Regions from separate parts of the Kitasatospora sp. NPDC036755 genome, predicted to be linked through region 3. Evidence: riboswitches for the same ligand, from Rfam matches in the RefSeq annotation. Region 3 holds a riboswitch; each other region holds the start of a gene.
The links. Region 3 has a riboswitch for cyclic di-AMP ahead of AB0E96_RS30845 (transglycosylase family protein). Riboswitches for the same ligand answer to the same signal wherever they lie in the genome.
Positions count from the first base shown of each region.

Region 1: another riboswitch for cyclic di-AMP. It lies ahead of AB0E96_RS16765 (transglycosylase family protein); the one in region 3 lies ahead of AB0E96_RS30845 (transglycosylase family protein).
Region 2: another riboswitch for cyclic di-AMP. It lies ahead of AB0E96_RS15005 (LysM peptidoglycan-binding domain-containing M23 family metallopeptidase); the one in region 3 lies ahead of AB0E96_RS30845 (transglycosylase family protein).

Region 1 is NZ_JBEZUT010000096.1:8,006-12,276, reverse strand. It holds gene AB0E96_RS16770 (hypothetical protein) at 358-1,317, shown strand; cyclic di-AMP (ydaO/yuaA leader) riboswitch at 1,778-1,948, shown strand; gene AB0E96_RS16765 (transglycosylase family protein) at 1,935-3,314, shown strand; gene AB0E96_RS16760 (hypothetical protein) at 3,604-3,804, shown strand; gene AB0E96_RS16755 (LacI family DNA-binding transcriptional regulator) at 3,936-4,271, opposite strand, start outside.
Region 2 is NZ_JBEZUT010000081.1:15,341-19,611, reverse strand. It holds gene AB0E96_RS15010 (MFS transporter) at 1-1,061, opposite strand, end outside; cyclic di-AMP (ydaO/yuaA leader) riboswitch at 1,412-1,612, shown strand; gene AB0E96_RS15005 (LysM peptidoglycan-binding domain-containing M23 family metallopeptidase) at 1,615-2,589, shown strand; gene AB0E96_RS15000 (APC family permease) at 2,937-4,271, shown strand, end outside.
Region 3 is NZ_JBEZUT010000273.1:814-5,084, forward strand. It holds gene AB0E96_RS30840 (cytochrome P450) at 1-1,336, shown strand, start outside; cyclic di-AMP (ydaO/yuaA leader) riboswitch at 1,547-1,715, shown strand; gene AB0E96_RS30845 (transglycosylase family protein) at 1,721-2,614, shown strand; gene eno (phosphopyruvate hydratase) at 2,931-4,217, shown strand.

The DNA.
Region 1 (4,271 bases), on a different contig from region 3:
CCTGACGGTACGTAAACGGACATAGCCGATGAATCGTCGAGCCCGCGATAACCGGCCGTGAGCATCTCCCCGCTGAATGTTGATCTTCGAATGCCGGGAGTCGCACGCCTGTGACCCTCCGTCAGGCCGACCTCATGCTGTGAGACATCTCACGCGCCCCGGATGCAACGCCGGCCCCCTCCGACGGCGTCCGGGCAAGCGCCGGTGATCACACGGAGGTTGGGCGAAGAATGTCCGGATTGTAGGCAAAGCGCCCGGAGCCGTGCCGCAGACGCACCGGCTCCGCACCATGACCGCGCGAAACCCGTACGGCAGCCGACTGCAAGCCGGACGGGCCGATGTCCTACGATCTCCGGCATGAGCACCGCAGCCATCCCGGGCGCGCCACTGCCCGTCCGCACTCCAGGCTCCCGTGCGCGGGGGCGCCACCGTCGTCCCGAGCGCCCCGAGATCCCGGCCGGCGCCCCGGCCCTGGTGCTCGCCGTGCCCGCGACCGCCGGGCCCGAGTCCCGCTCGGTCGTCGAGGAGTTGCTCTCGATCGTCCGCACCGAGCAGAACGGCGTCCGGACCGCGGTCGGCTACCTCCCCGGCAACGGCCCCGAGGGCGTGGACGGCGAGGACCGCACCGTCGCCGAGCTGCTGGCCATGGCCGCCGAGGCGGGGCTTCCGACGCCCGTCCTGGTGCCGCTGGTGCCCGGTCCGCACACCTTCCTGACCGAGCTTCACGCGCTCGCCGCCGAGTACGGCGCGCCCGTCACCGACCCGCTGGGCCCGCACCCGCTGCTGGCCGAGGCCGTGCACGTCCGCCTGTCCGAGGCCGGGCTGGCCCGGGCCGACCGCGCCCGGCTGTTCGCCATCGCGACCGCCGCGGACGGCGTGGTGCTGACCACCGTCGGCGGCGAGGACGCGGCCGCCGCGGCCGGCATCACCGGCGTGCTGCTGGCCGCGCGGCTGGCCGTACCGGTCGTCGCCGCCGCGCTCGACGTGCCCGGCTCGGTGGCCGCGGCCGTCAACCACCTCAAGGAGACCGGCTCGCAGCGCCCGGCGCTGGCCCCGCTGGTGATCGGTCCGGAGGCGGACTCCGAGCTGCTCGCCACCGCGGCCGAGGAGACCGGCTGCCCGTCGGCCGCGCCGCTGGGCGCGTACCCGTCGGTCGGCCAGCTGATCGCCTCCACCTACCTGGCCGCCCTGCCCGCGCCGTCCCCGGAGGACCTGGCGCGGGCCGAGGCGGAGGCAGCGGCCGCCTCCGGGGCCGAGGGGGCCCCGGAGGGCGCTCGCGGCGCCCACGCGGCCGCCGAGGGCCCCCTCGGGCAGTAGTCGACACCGCGCGCCGCCCGCGCGCACCGAAGGGCCCGGAACGGCTTCCGTTCCGGGCCCTTCGGCTTGCCCTCCCGCACGTCCCGTCAAGTGCGGAAGTCGCGGAGCCGTCGAAGCGAAATGTCCGTTCTGGCCTTTCTGGAGCCATTTGAAAGGAAAAAGGGAGCGCGGATCCGAGGGCGCGGATCGCGACCGCTCCCCCACCTTCCGGTGTGCGCGACTCCACGATTCGACACATCGTCACGCCGCTCCTGAGACAGAGCCAGTTGTTGACTTCCGCAATGACATTGCTTGAAAACGATCATTTGCGATCTTGATGGACGGCGATTTTGGCAGTTCCCACTAAACCATGATGCACATCACAGTGGTTTGCAGTTTGAACTTGAGTCTGATTAACGTGCTCCCCGTTCGTGACCACACGAACCCGGTTCATCCGCAACGCCGAGTCCTGCCGTCGGGTGTCCTGGAAACGCGAAAACGCACCACGGCAGGAGCGGGGGACCCACAGGTAAGTCGCCCCGGACCGGTCTTCGGAACGGTCCAGGGCTAGGGGTGAAGCCGCGCCCACAGCGCGGCCGGGCAACTCCAGCCCGAATCCGACAGCTCACCTCGCAGGCGTGGGAGAGGACCGCGTCTTCATGCTGCCCACCAACGGCACTCGCCTGTCCAGCCGCACCCGCCGCGTGATCGCCGCCCTCGGCGTCGCGGGCGTCGGCCTCACCGTCCCCTGCCTCACCTCGGGCACCGCCTCGGCCGCCTCCGTCGCCACCTGGGACAAGGTCGCCCAGTGCGAGAGCGGCGGCAACTGGGCCATCAACACCGGCAACGGCTTCTACGGCGGGCTCCAGTTCACCTCCAGCACCTGGTCCGCCTTCGGCGGCACCGCCTTCGCGGCGCGCGCCGACCTGGCCACCAAGGACCAGCAGATCTCCGTCGCCGAGAAGGTCCTCGCCTCGCAGGGCCCCGGCGCCTGGCCGGTGTGCTCGGTCCAGGCCGGCCTCACCAAGGGAGGCGCCGCCGCCTCCGTCGACACCTCGGCGGGCTCGACCGCCACCAAGCCCGCGCAGAGCGCCAAGCCGGCCGCCCCGGCGGCTCCGGCGGCGAAGCCCGCCACCAAGCCGGCGCAGCCCCAGGCCCCCGCCGCGAAGCCCGCCGCGCCCGCCCAGGACGGCGCGCAGGCCGCCACGGGCAACGCCGCCTCGGGCAACCGGAGCGACTGGGTCAAGAAGGGCCCGCAGCAGGCCCAGGGCGCCGACTACACCGTGGTCCAGGGCGACTGGCTGTCCGCCATCGCCGACCAGCACCAGGTGCAGGGCGGCTGGCAGCGGCTCTACGAGCTCAACCGCGGCACCCTGACCGAGGGCCCGGACACCATCTACCCGGGCCAGCAGCTGTCCTTCGGCGGCAACGGCCAGGCCCAGGCCGCCCCGTCCTCCACCGGCAAGTCCGGCTCGGACTTCACCTGGTTCGACCGCTCGCAGAAGTCCGGTCAGTCCGCGAACGGCGGTGCCGTGAACGCCCAGCCGACCGCGCAGGCCCAGGCCCCGGCCGCCAAGCCGTCCACCAAGCCGGCCGCCAAGCCCGCTCCGCAGACCCAGACCCAGACCCAGACCCAGACCCAGACTCCGGCTGCCACCGGCAGCATGGCCGCCGCGGTCTCCTTCGCCGAGTCGAAGGTCGGTCAGGCGTACGTCTACGGCGGCACCGGCAACGGCGGCTGGGACTGCTCCGGCCTGACCCAGGCCGCGCTGCGCGCCGCGGGCATCTCCGTCCCGCGCGTCGCCGCCGACCAGGCCGCGGCCAGCACCCACGTCTCGCTGGACAGCCTCCAGCCGGGCGACCTGCTGTTCTGGTCCAACAACGGCAAGGACTCCGGCGTCTACCACGTCGCGATCTACGTCGGCAACGGCAAGTACGTCGAGGCCGCCAACCCGAGCTCGGGCGTCCGCGAGCAGAGCATCGCCAACTGGGCCCCGGACTTCGCCGGCCGGGTCTGAGGACGGCGCACGGACGACGGCGTTCGGACGACGAATGACGAATGACGGCTGACGGCTGACGGCTGACGGATAACAGCTGACAGATTTCATCGTCTGTCAGCTGTCAGCCGCCGGCCGTCATCCCCACGCTGACCATCCGCCACCCCCGGGGAGAGTCTGGTCGCTCTCCCCGGGGGTTCCGGCGTTCCCGCCGACGGTTCCGGGCTCTCCTCCGGCGGTTCCGCCCTGTCCCGTGGTGGATCCCCGCCCCAGCGGGCATGCTGCTGCTCTGCACCCGAGGAGGAGTCACATGGCCCAGGTCACCGTCACGCTCGACGCGAACCTCGCGATCGACGCGATGATGCTCTCCGGCACCAAGAGCCCCCAGGACGCCGTCGAACTGGTCCTGCGCGACTACCTGGCGCGCGGCCGTCGCACCGAGACCCGCACCGGCGAGGCGGCCGACGGACACCGACTGACCGTCGACCGCCCGACCACCCAGGAGGGCTGACCGCCCGACGGAAGCCCCCGCCGGCCCCGAAGGCCGTCGCGCGCACCACGACGGCCGACCCCGCGCACGCCGACGGGCCCCGGAGAGCGATCGCCCTCCGGGGCCCGTCGTTCGGCCGTGGCGGCCGGGGCTCAGCGCGCGCCGGCCCCGGTGGATCCGCGCATCACCAGCTCCGGCTGGAACATGAACTCGCCACGCTGGGCGGCGTTCCCGCCGACCTCCTCCAGCAGCGCGTCCACCGCCGCCGTCGCCATCGCCTCGACCGGCTGGCGGATCGTGGTCAACGGCGGCTCGGTGAAGGCGATCAGCGGCGAGTCGTCGAAGCCGACGACCGACACGTCCTGCGGCACCGACAGACCGCGCTGCCGCACCGCCCTGATCGCCCCGAGCGCCATCATGTCGCTCCCGCAGACGATCGCGGTGCAGCCCTTGTCCAGCAGCGCGCCGGCTGCCGCGTGCCCGCCCTC
Region 2 (4,271 bases), on a different contig from region 3:
CAGCCCATCACCGCGACGGCGGGCAGCACGTCCACCCAGTACGAGGAGTCGGGGCCGATGCGCAGCATCAGCAGCACCCCGGCGGCGCACAGCAGCGGGCCGACGGTCAGCGGGACACGCGGGCCGATCCGCTTGCCGAGGCGTCCGGCGCGCGCGGACAGCGTCAGCATCAGCACGGTGATCGGCACCAGGGCGAAGCCCGAGACCAGCGGCGAGAAGCCGGACACGATCTGGAGCTGCACCACCAGGAGGAAGAAGACGCCGCTGAACGCCGCGTACACGCACAGGGTGACCAGGTTCACCGCGGTGAACAGCCGGGAGGAGAACAGCCCCAGCGGCAGCATCGGTTCGGGGGCGCGGCGCTCGACCGCCACGAAGGCGGCGCCGAGCGCCAGCCCCAGCACCCCGCTGACCCAGACGGCGGGGGACAGGCCCTCGCCGGCCGCGGTCAGCGCGTAGGTGACCGCGCCGAGGGCGAGGGCGGCGAGCACGGCGCCGAGCACGTCGAAGCGACCGGAGGCGGCCTCGTCCCGGCTCTCCGGCACCGACCGGGTGGTGACGGCGATCACGGCGGCGGCCAGCGGCAGGTTCAGCAGGAAGATCCAGCGCCAGCCGGGGCCGTCCACCAGCCAGCCGCCCAGGAAGGGGCCGACCGCGGCCGACACCCCGCCGAGGCCGGACCAGAGGCCGACCGCCGCCGAGCGGTCGTCGGGGTGGAAGACGGCCTGGAGCATGGCGAGCGAGCCGGGGGTGAGCAGCGCCCCGCCGATGCCCTGCACGGCGCGGGCGGCGATCAGCACGTGGATGTTCGGCGCTGCGGCGCAGGCCGCGGAGGCGACGGCGAACCAGACCACGCCGATCAGGAAGACCTTGCGCCGCCCGTACCGGTCGCCGAGCGCGCCGCCGAGCAGGATCAGGCCCGCCAGGGTGAGCAGATAGGCGTTCAGCGTCCACTGCAGGGACGCCAGGGAGGCGCCGAGGTCGGCGCCGATCCGGGGCAGGGCGACGTTCACCACGGTGCCGTCGAGCATCGCCATGCTGGAGCCGAGCACCGTTGCCATCAGTACCCAGCGGCCCTGCGCGGTGCCCAAGCGCAGGGTGCCGGCCTCGGAGGTGGTCACGGGCGAATCCTGCGCTGCCGGGGCGCGAGTGACAAGGGTCACCGGTGGGTGTGTTGGGGGTGGGCGGTGCGTGAGCGGGCGGCTGCGCAGTGTCGGCGATCTCGGCGCAGGGTCGTGGATCAGTGGCGCGGGGTGAATGGATTGTGTACGTATCGTGGGCCCGGGCCTGCGGAGGGTCACCGGGGCGGGGGGGATCGTTGCGTTTTCAAAGATCGACATTGCTTCACCCGAACGGATGGGTTTTAGTTCAGCGACCGCCCGGCCAGTCCGGACGGATCCGCCGGGTGGAACGCCGAGTCCTGCCGCTGCCCGGTGGTTCGAAACGAACTCTGTACGGCAGGAGCGGGGGACCCACAGGTAAGTCGCCGGACCGGAGTTCGCGCCTCAGGGCGCGGGCGTCCAGGACCGGCTAGGGGTGAAGCCGCACACGCGGCCGGGCAACTCCAGCCCGAACCCGACAGCTCACCTCGCAGGCGTCGGAGAGGAAACTTCCATGCCTGCACAGGCTCGTCGTATCGCCCTGCCCCGCGCCGCCCGCATCGGCATCGCCACCGCCGTGACCGGTGTCTCCTTCGCCCTCCCGCTCGTGACCGCGATGAGCGCCCAGGCCCACACCGCCCCGGCCGCGGCCACCGCCGCCGCCAAGCCGGCCGCGCAGGCCCCCGCCCCGGCCCAGGCCGCCGCGCAGGAGAGCTACCGCGTCGTCGGCGGCGACACCCTGTCCAAGATCGCCGACGCCCGGAACGTCGAGGGCGGCTGGCACGCGCTGTACGAGCGGAACCGCTCGGTCGTCGGCGCCGACCCGAACCTGATCTTCCCGGGCCAGCAGCTCGCGCTGCCGGGCCATGCCGCCGCTCCGGCCAAGCCGGCCGCTCCGGCGAAGCCCGCCACACCGGCGAAGCCCGCCGCTCCGGCGGCTCCGGCGACCCAGGCCGCCAAGCCGCAGGCCCAGGTCCAGGTGCAGACCGAGGCCGCCAAGCCGTCCGCGCAGCTCCAGACCCAGCTCCAGGTCGCCACGCCGGCCCAGGCCGTGACCGCCACTCCGGTCGCCGCCGCCACCTCCGGCTTCGTCGCCCCGCTGGCCAACCCGAGGCTCGGCACCGCCTACGGCGTGGCCGGCTCGATGTGGGCCTCCGGCCACCACACCGGCCAGGACTTCGTCGCCTCCACCGGCACCCCGCTGCGCGCGATCGCCAACGGCGTCGTGGTCAAGGCCGGCAACGGCGGCGCCTACGGCAACGAGGTCGAGATCAAGCTCGCCGACGGCCACTACGCCGAGTACGCGCACCTCTCCTCGATCGGTGTGAGGATCGGTCAGACCGTCACCGCCGGCCAGCAGATCGGCCTCTCCGGCGCCACCGGCAACGTGACCGGCCCGCACCTGCACTTCGAGATCCGCAACGGCTCGGAGTACGGCTCGGACATCAACCCGGTCGCCTACCTGCGCGCGCACGGCGTCGCGCTCTGACCCCGAGAGCTCCGGGGTACCAGGAACCACCGCTGCTGCGGGCGAACCGATCGCCCGGGATGGTCATGTCGGGTGACCGCTCGACCGGGTGATCGCCGCACGGCGGACATGGGCGCGGGACACGCCCAGGCCGGCCCGGCCGCACGAGGACCTCCTCGTGCGGCCGGGCCGGCCGCTTTCGTTCCCGGGGCCGCCCGGGGTGTTCCAGCGGTCGAACGAAGCGTCAACTCCGGCGCACTGCCGGGTGATCGGCTGAAGCGCCGGGCTCCTCCGGGGCGCCATGCTGGCAGGCGGTCAGCGCCCGGCCGGTCCGGCGGTGGGGCGGGTCCGTGAGGCGAGGAGGCCGGATGGCGGTCCGGAGCGGGGGCGTGGCGGGGGAGACGGCCGGGCGGGAGCGGCCCGGCCCGGGCGGCGTCGACCGGTTGAAGGCGGACTCGGTCGGCCTGGTCGGCGTGGTGTTCATGGCGCTCGCCACCGCCGCCCCGATCACCGCGATGACCGGCAACCTGCCGATCATCGTCGGGCAGGGCAACGGGGCCGGCGCGCCCGCCGCGTACATCGTGGCGACGGTGGTGCTGACGGTGTTCTCGGTCGGCTACGTGGCGATGGCCCGTCACATCACCGCGGCCGGCGCGTTCTACGGCTACGTCTCGCACGGACTGGGCCGGGTGGTCGGGATGGCCGCCGGGCTGCTCGCGGTGCTCGCGTACGTCGTCACCGAGGCCTCGGCCCTCGGCTTCTTCGCGTACTCGCTGCGCGGGCTGGTCCGTTCCCAACTGGGGGTGGAGCTGGGCTGGGGCTGGTACGCGCTGTTCGGGGCGGCGGTGATCGGGGTGATGGCCTGGTTCGACCTGCACCTGACGGCCAGGGTGCTCGGGGTCGCGCTGGTGCTGGAGATCGGGGTGCTGAGCGCGGTGTCGTTCGCGGTGCTGTTCTCCGGCGGCGGTCCGGACGGGATCGCGGTGGCCGCCGTGAACCCGCTGAACGCGCTGAAGGGGGTGGGGAGTTCGGGGCCGGCGGCGGCCGGGCTCGGCCTGTTCTTCGCGTTCTGGTCCTGGGTGGGTTTCGAGTCCACCGCGATGTACGGCGAGGAGTCCCGCGACCCGAAGCGGGTGGTGCCGCGGGCGACGCTGGTGTCGGTGATCGGGGTCGGGCTGCTCTACGTCTTCGTGTCCTGGATGATCGTGTCCGGCAACGGGGTCGAACGGGCGATCGCGGTGGCGAGCGGCGCGGTGCCGGGCAAGGACGGCAACAGCCTGTTCTTCGACCCGCTCGGCGCGCACCTGGGGGCCTGGGCGGTGAAGGTGTTCCAATGGCTGGTCGTCACCGGCTCGTTCGCCTGCGCGATGGCCTTCCACCAGTGCGCGGCCCGGTACCTGTACGCGATCGGGCGGGAGGGGCTGCTGCACCCGGGGCTCGGCCGCACCCATCCGCGGCACGGCTCGCCGCACGTCGCCTCGGTGGTGCAGTCGGTGATCGCGGTGGGGCTGGTGGCGGGGTTCCTGGCGGCCGGGATGGATCCGTACGCGCACCTGTACACGCTGCTGGCGCTGCTCGGGACGATGGCGATCCTGGTCGTGCAGACGCTCTGCTCCTTCGCCGTGGTCGGGTACTTCCACGTGCGCCGACGGCACCCGGAGACGGCGCACTGGTTCCGGACGCTGGCGGCGCCGCTGGTGGGC
Region 3 (4,271 bases):
CGACCCCGCCCGGCCCGCCGCCTCGCCGTCCGACGCCCCCGCCCCACAGCTGTTCACCTGGGAGTTCGCCGCCGACCCGTACCCCGCCTACGCCTGGTTGCGCGAGCACGCCCCGGTGCACCGCACCACCCTGCCGAGCGGGGTGGAGGCCTGGCTGGTGACCAGGTACGCGGACGCCCGGCAGGCGCTGGCGGACGGCCGGTTGTCGAAGAACCCGGCGCACCACAGCGAGCAGGCGCACCGCACCGGCCGGGTGGGCATCCCGGGGGAGCGGCAGGCGGACCTGATGACCCACCTGCTGAACATCGACCCGCCGGACCACACCCGGCTGCGCCGGCTGGTGTCCAAGGCGTTCACCCCGCGCCGGGTGGCCGAGTTCGAGCCGCGGGTGCAGCAGCTCACCGACCGGCTGATCGACGGCTTCGCGCAGCGCGGTTCGGCGGACCTGATCCACGAGTTCGCCTTCCCGCTCCCCATCTACGCGATCTGCGACATGCTCGGGGTGCCGGCCGAGGACCAGGACGACTTCCGTGACTGGGCCGGGATGATGATCCGTCACGGCGGGGGGCAGCGCGGCGGCGTGGGCCGGGCGGTGAAGCGGATGCGGGCGTACCTGCTGGAGCTGATCCACCGCAAGCGCGCGGACCTCGGGGACGACCTGATCTCGGGCCTGATCCGGGCCAGTGACCACGGGGAGCACCTGACCGAGAACGAGGCCGCGGCGATGGCCTTCATCCTCCTGTTCGCGGGTTTCGAGACCACCGTGAACCTGATCGGCAACGGCACGTACGCGCTGCTGCGCAACCCGGAGCAGCGCCGGCTGCTGCAGGAGTCGGTGGCACGCGGGGAGAGCGCGCTGCTGGAGACCGGGATCGAGGAACTCCTGCGCTACGACGGGCCGGTGGAGCTGGCGACCTGGCGGTTCGCGACCAGTCCGCTGACCATCGGCGGGGTGGACATCCCGGTCGGCGATCCGGTGCTGGTGGTGCTGGCCGCGGCGGACCGCGACCCGGCCCGGTTCGCGGCGGAGAACACCCTGGACCTGGCCCGGGCGGACAATCCCCACCTGGGGTTCGGGCACGGCATCCACTACTGCATCGGCGCCCCGCTCGCCCGGCTGGAGGGGCGGGCCGCGCTGGCCACGCTGCTCTCCCGGCTGCCGGACCTGCGGCTCGCGGAGAGCCCGGAGAACCTGCGCTGGCGGGGCGGCCTGATCATGCGTGGGCTGCGCGAACTGCCGGTGGAATTCAGCCCGGAGAGCCGCTCCCCGCACGCCCCTCCGACCGGTTCTCCGGCCACGTCTCCGCAGGCTCCTTCGGAGGCCGCGAAGGGCTGACCGGACGTCGCCGATCGCCTGTCGGGTGCGGTGTGAACACCCATCAATCCGGACATAACGCCGCTGTTGGTAGGCGATCGGACACGGGCCGTAATTCTCGTGTGATATCGACGATATGAGCTTGTGATTGATCTGAAGATCTGTCTACTCTCCCTGGAGTTCGCAGCTGCGGACCCCGTACGCGGAACGCCGAATCCTGCCCGCCGCGCCACGGGAAACCGACCAGAACCCTGGGCAGGGGCGGGGGAACCAGGTTTGTTGCCGTCTCCCCACGGCTTGGGGTGAAGCCGCCCGAGCGGAGTCGTCTCCGCGCACGGCGGCCGGGCCACCTCCCGGTCCGAACCCGACAGCTCACCTCGCAGGCGTGCGGAGAGGGACCTCTTCATGCTGTTCGTTGGAACTGGCCGCCACCGTCGTCGCACCCAGGCCGAGAAGGCCATCGCCGTCGCCGGTGTGGCCGGCGTCGGACTCGCGATGCCGCTCCTCACCGCCACCGGCGCCTCCGCCGCCCCGGCCTCCACCTGGGACGCCGTCGCCCAGTGCGAGAGCGGCGGCAACTGGAGCATCAACACCGGCAACGGCTTCTACGGCGGCCTCCAGTTCACGTCCAGCACCTGGAAGGCGTACGGCGGCGCCGCCTACGCGCCGCAGGCCAACCAGGCCAGCAAGGCCCAGCAGATCTCGGTCGCCGAGAAGGTGCTGGCCTCGCAGGGCCCGGGCGCCTGGCCGGTCTGCTCGCAGAAGGCCGGTCTGACCAAGGGCGGTGCCCCGGCCGCGGTCGACACCTCCTCGGACAGCAAGCCGCAGTCCGCTCCCAAGCAGCAGGCCCCGAAGCCCGCCGCCAAGCCGGCCGAGAAGCCGGTCGCCCAGAAGCCCGCCGCCCAGAAGCCGGCGCAGAAGCCCGCCGCGCAGCCGGTCCAGCAGGCCGCCCCGCAGCAGCAGGCCCAGCCGCAGGCCCCGGGCTTCTCCGGCAAGGCCGGCTGGGACGCCGACGCCAAGGTGTACTGGTACCAGAGCAACGGCGCCTGGTACTGGACCAGCCACCAGAGCGTCTACCAGCAGTACGCCGGCCAGGCCGCCGCCCAGCCGCAGTACGCCCCGCAGGCCCCGCAGGCCGCCGGCCACGACTACACCGTCCGCGCCGGTGACACCCTGTCGACCATCGCCACCGCCCAGGGCGTCTCCGGTGGCTGGCACGCGCTGTACGAGCAGAACCACTCCACCGTCGGCGGCGACCCGAACCTGATCATGCCGGGTCAGGTGCTGCACGTCGGCTGAGCCCTCGTGCCGCCGAGCCGCTGAGCCCTCGTGTCTTCGAGCGGCCGGACCGCCTCCGCCGGCACCGCTCCGCCCCGACGTCCGAAGGGGACCGGTCCTACCGGTCCCCTTCGTCCGCATTCGCCCTTCCCGGTGGGACAAGCTGGGACAAGCAGGTGAACTACCGGTGGGTAGCGGGGCCACACGCTGAGACGGGACCGAGGCGGAGGTGGCCCCGGGAGCCCGGGCGGTTAGGCTCTGGTCGTAACGACTCCGCAATCGTCCTGCTGACAGCACCACCGTCAGACCGGACCCTGCTTCCGCAAGGAGATGCCTCGTGCCGTCCATCGATGTCGTCGTAGCCCGTGAGATCCTCGACTCGCGCGGCAACCCCACGGTCGAGGTCGAGGTCGGCCTCGACGACGGCAGCACGGGTCGTGCCGCTGTCCCGTCGGGTGCCTCCACCGGCGCCTTCGAGGCGCTGGAGCTGCGTGACGGTGACAAGAACCGCTACTTCGGCAAGGGCGTCGAGAAGGCCGTCCTGGCCGTCATCGAGCAGATCGGCCCGGAGCTGGTCGGCTACGACGCCACCGAGCAGCGGCTGATCGACCAGGCCATGCTGGACCTGGACGCCACCCCGGACAAGTCCTCGCTCGGCGCCAACGCCATCCTGGGCGTCTCGCTGGCCGTCGCGCACGCCGCCTCCGAGGCCAGCGACCTGCCGCTGTTCCGCTACCTGGGCGGCCCGAACGCGCACGTCCTGCCCGTTCCGATGATGAACATCCTCAACGGCGGGTCGCACGCGGACTCCAACGTCGACATCCAGGAGTTCATGATCGCCCCGATCGGCGCGGAGTCCTTCTCCGAGGCCGTCCGCTGGGGCGTCGAGGTCTACCACACGCTCAAGGGCGTGCTGAAGGAGCGCGGCCTGTCCACCGGTCTGGGCGACGAGGGCGGCTTCGCCCCGAACCTGGACTCCAACCGCGAGGCCCTGGACCTCATCGTCGAGGCCATCCAGAAGGCCGGCTACGTGCCCGGCCGTGACGTCGCGCTGGCCCTGGACGTCGCCTCCTCCGAGTTCTACGAGGACGGCGCCTACCAGTTCGAGGGCAAGGAGCTCACCTCCGCCGAGCTCATCGAGTACTACGCCGAGCTGGTCGCCGCCTACCCGCTGGTCTCCATCGAGGACCCGCTGGACGAGTCGGACTGGGACGGCTGGAAGGCCATGACCGACAAGCTGGGCGACAAGGTCCAGCTGGTCGGCGACGACCTGTTCGTCACCAACCCGGCCCGCCTGGCCCGCGGCATCGAGACCGGCACCGCCAACGCGCTGCTGGTCAAGGTGAACCAGATCGGTTCGCTGACCGAGACCCTGGACGCCGTCGAGCTGGCCCAGCGCAACGGCTACCGCTGCATGATGTCGCACCGCTCCGGCGAGACCGAGGACGTCACCATCGCCGACCTGGCCGTCGCCACCAACTGCGGCCAGATCAAGACCGGTGCCCCGGCCCGTTCCGAGCGCGTCGCCAAGTACAACCAGCTGCTGCGCATCGAGGAGATCCTCGACGACGCCGCCGAGTACGCCGGCCGCGGCGCCTTCCCGCGCTTCCGCGCCGCCGAGTGATCAGCGCGCCGAGCACGAGGGCCGGGCGCTCCCGCTAGCGCACGCCTGACCGGT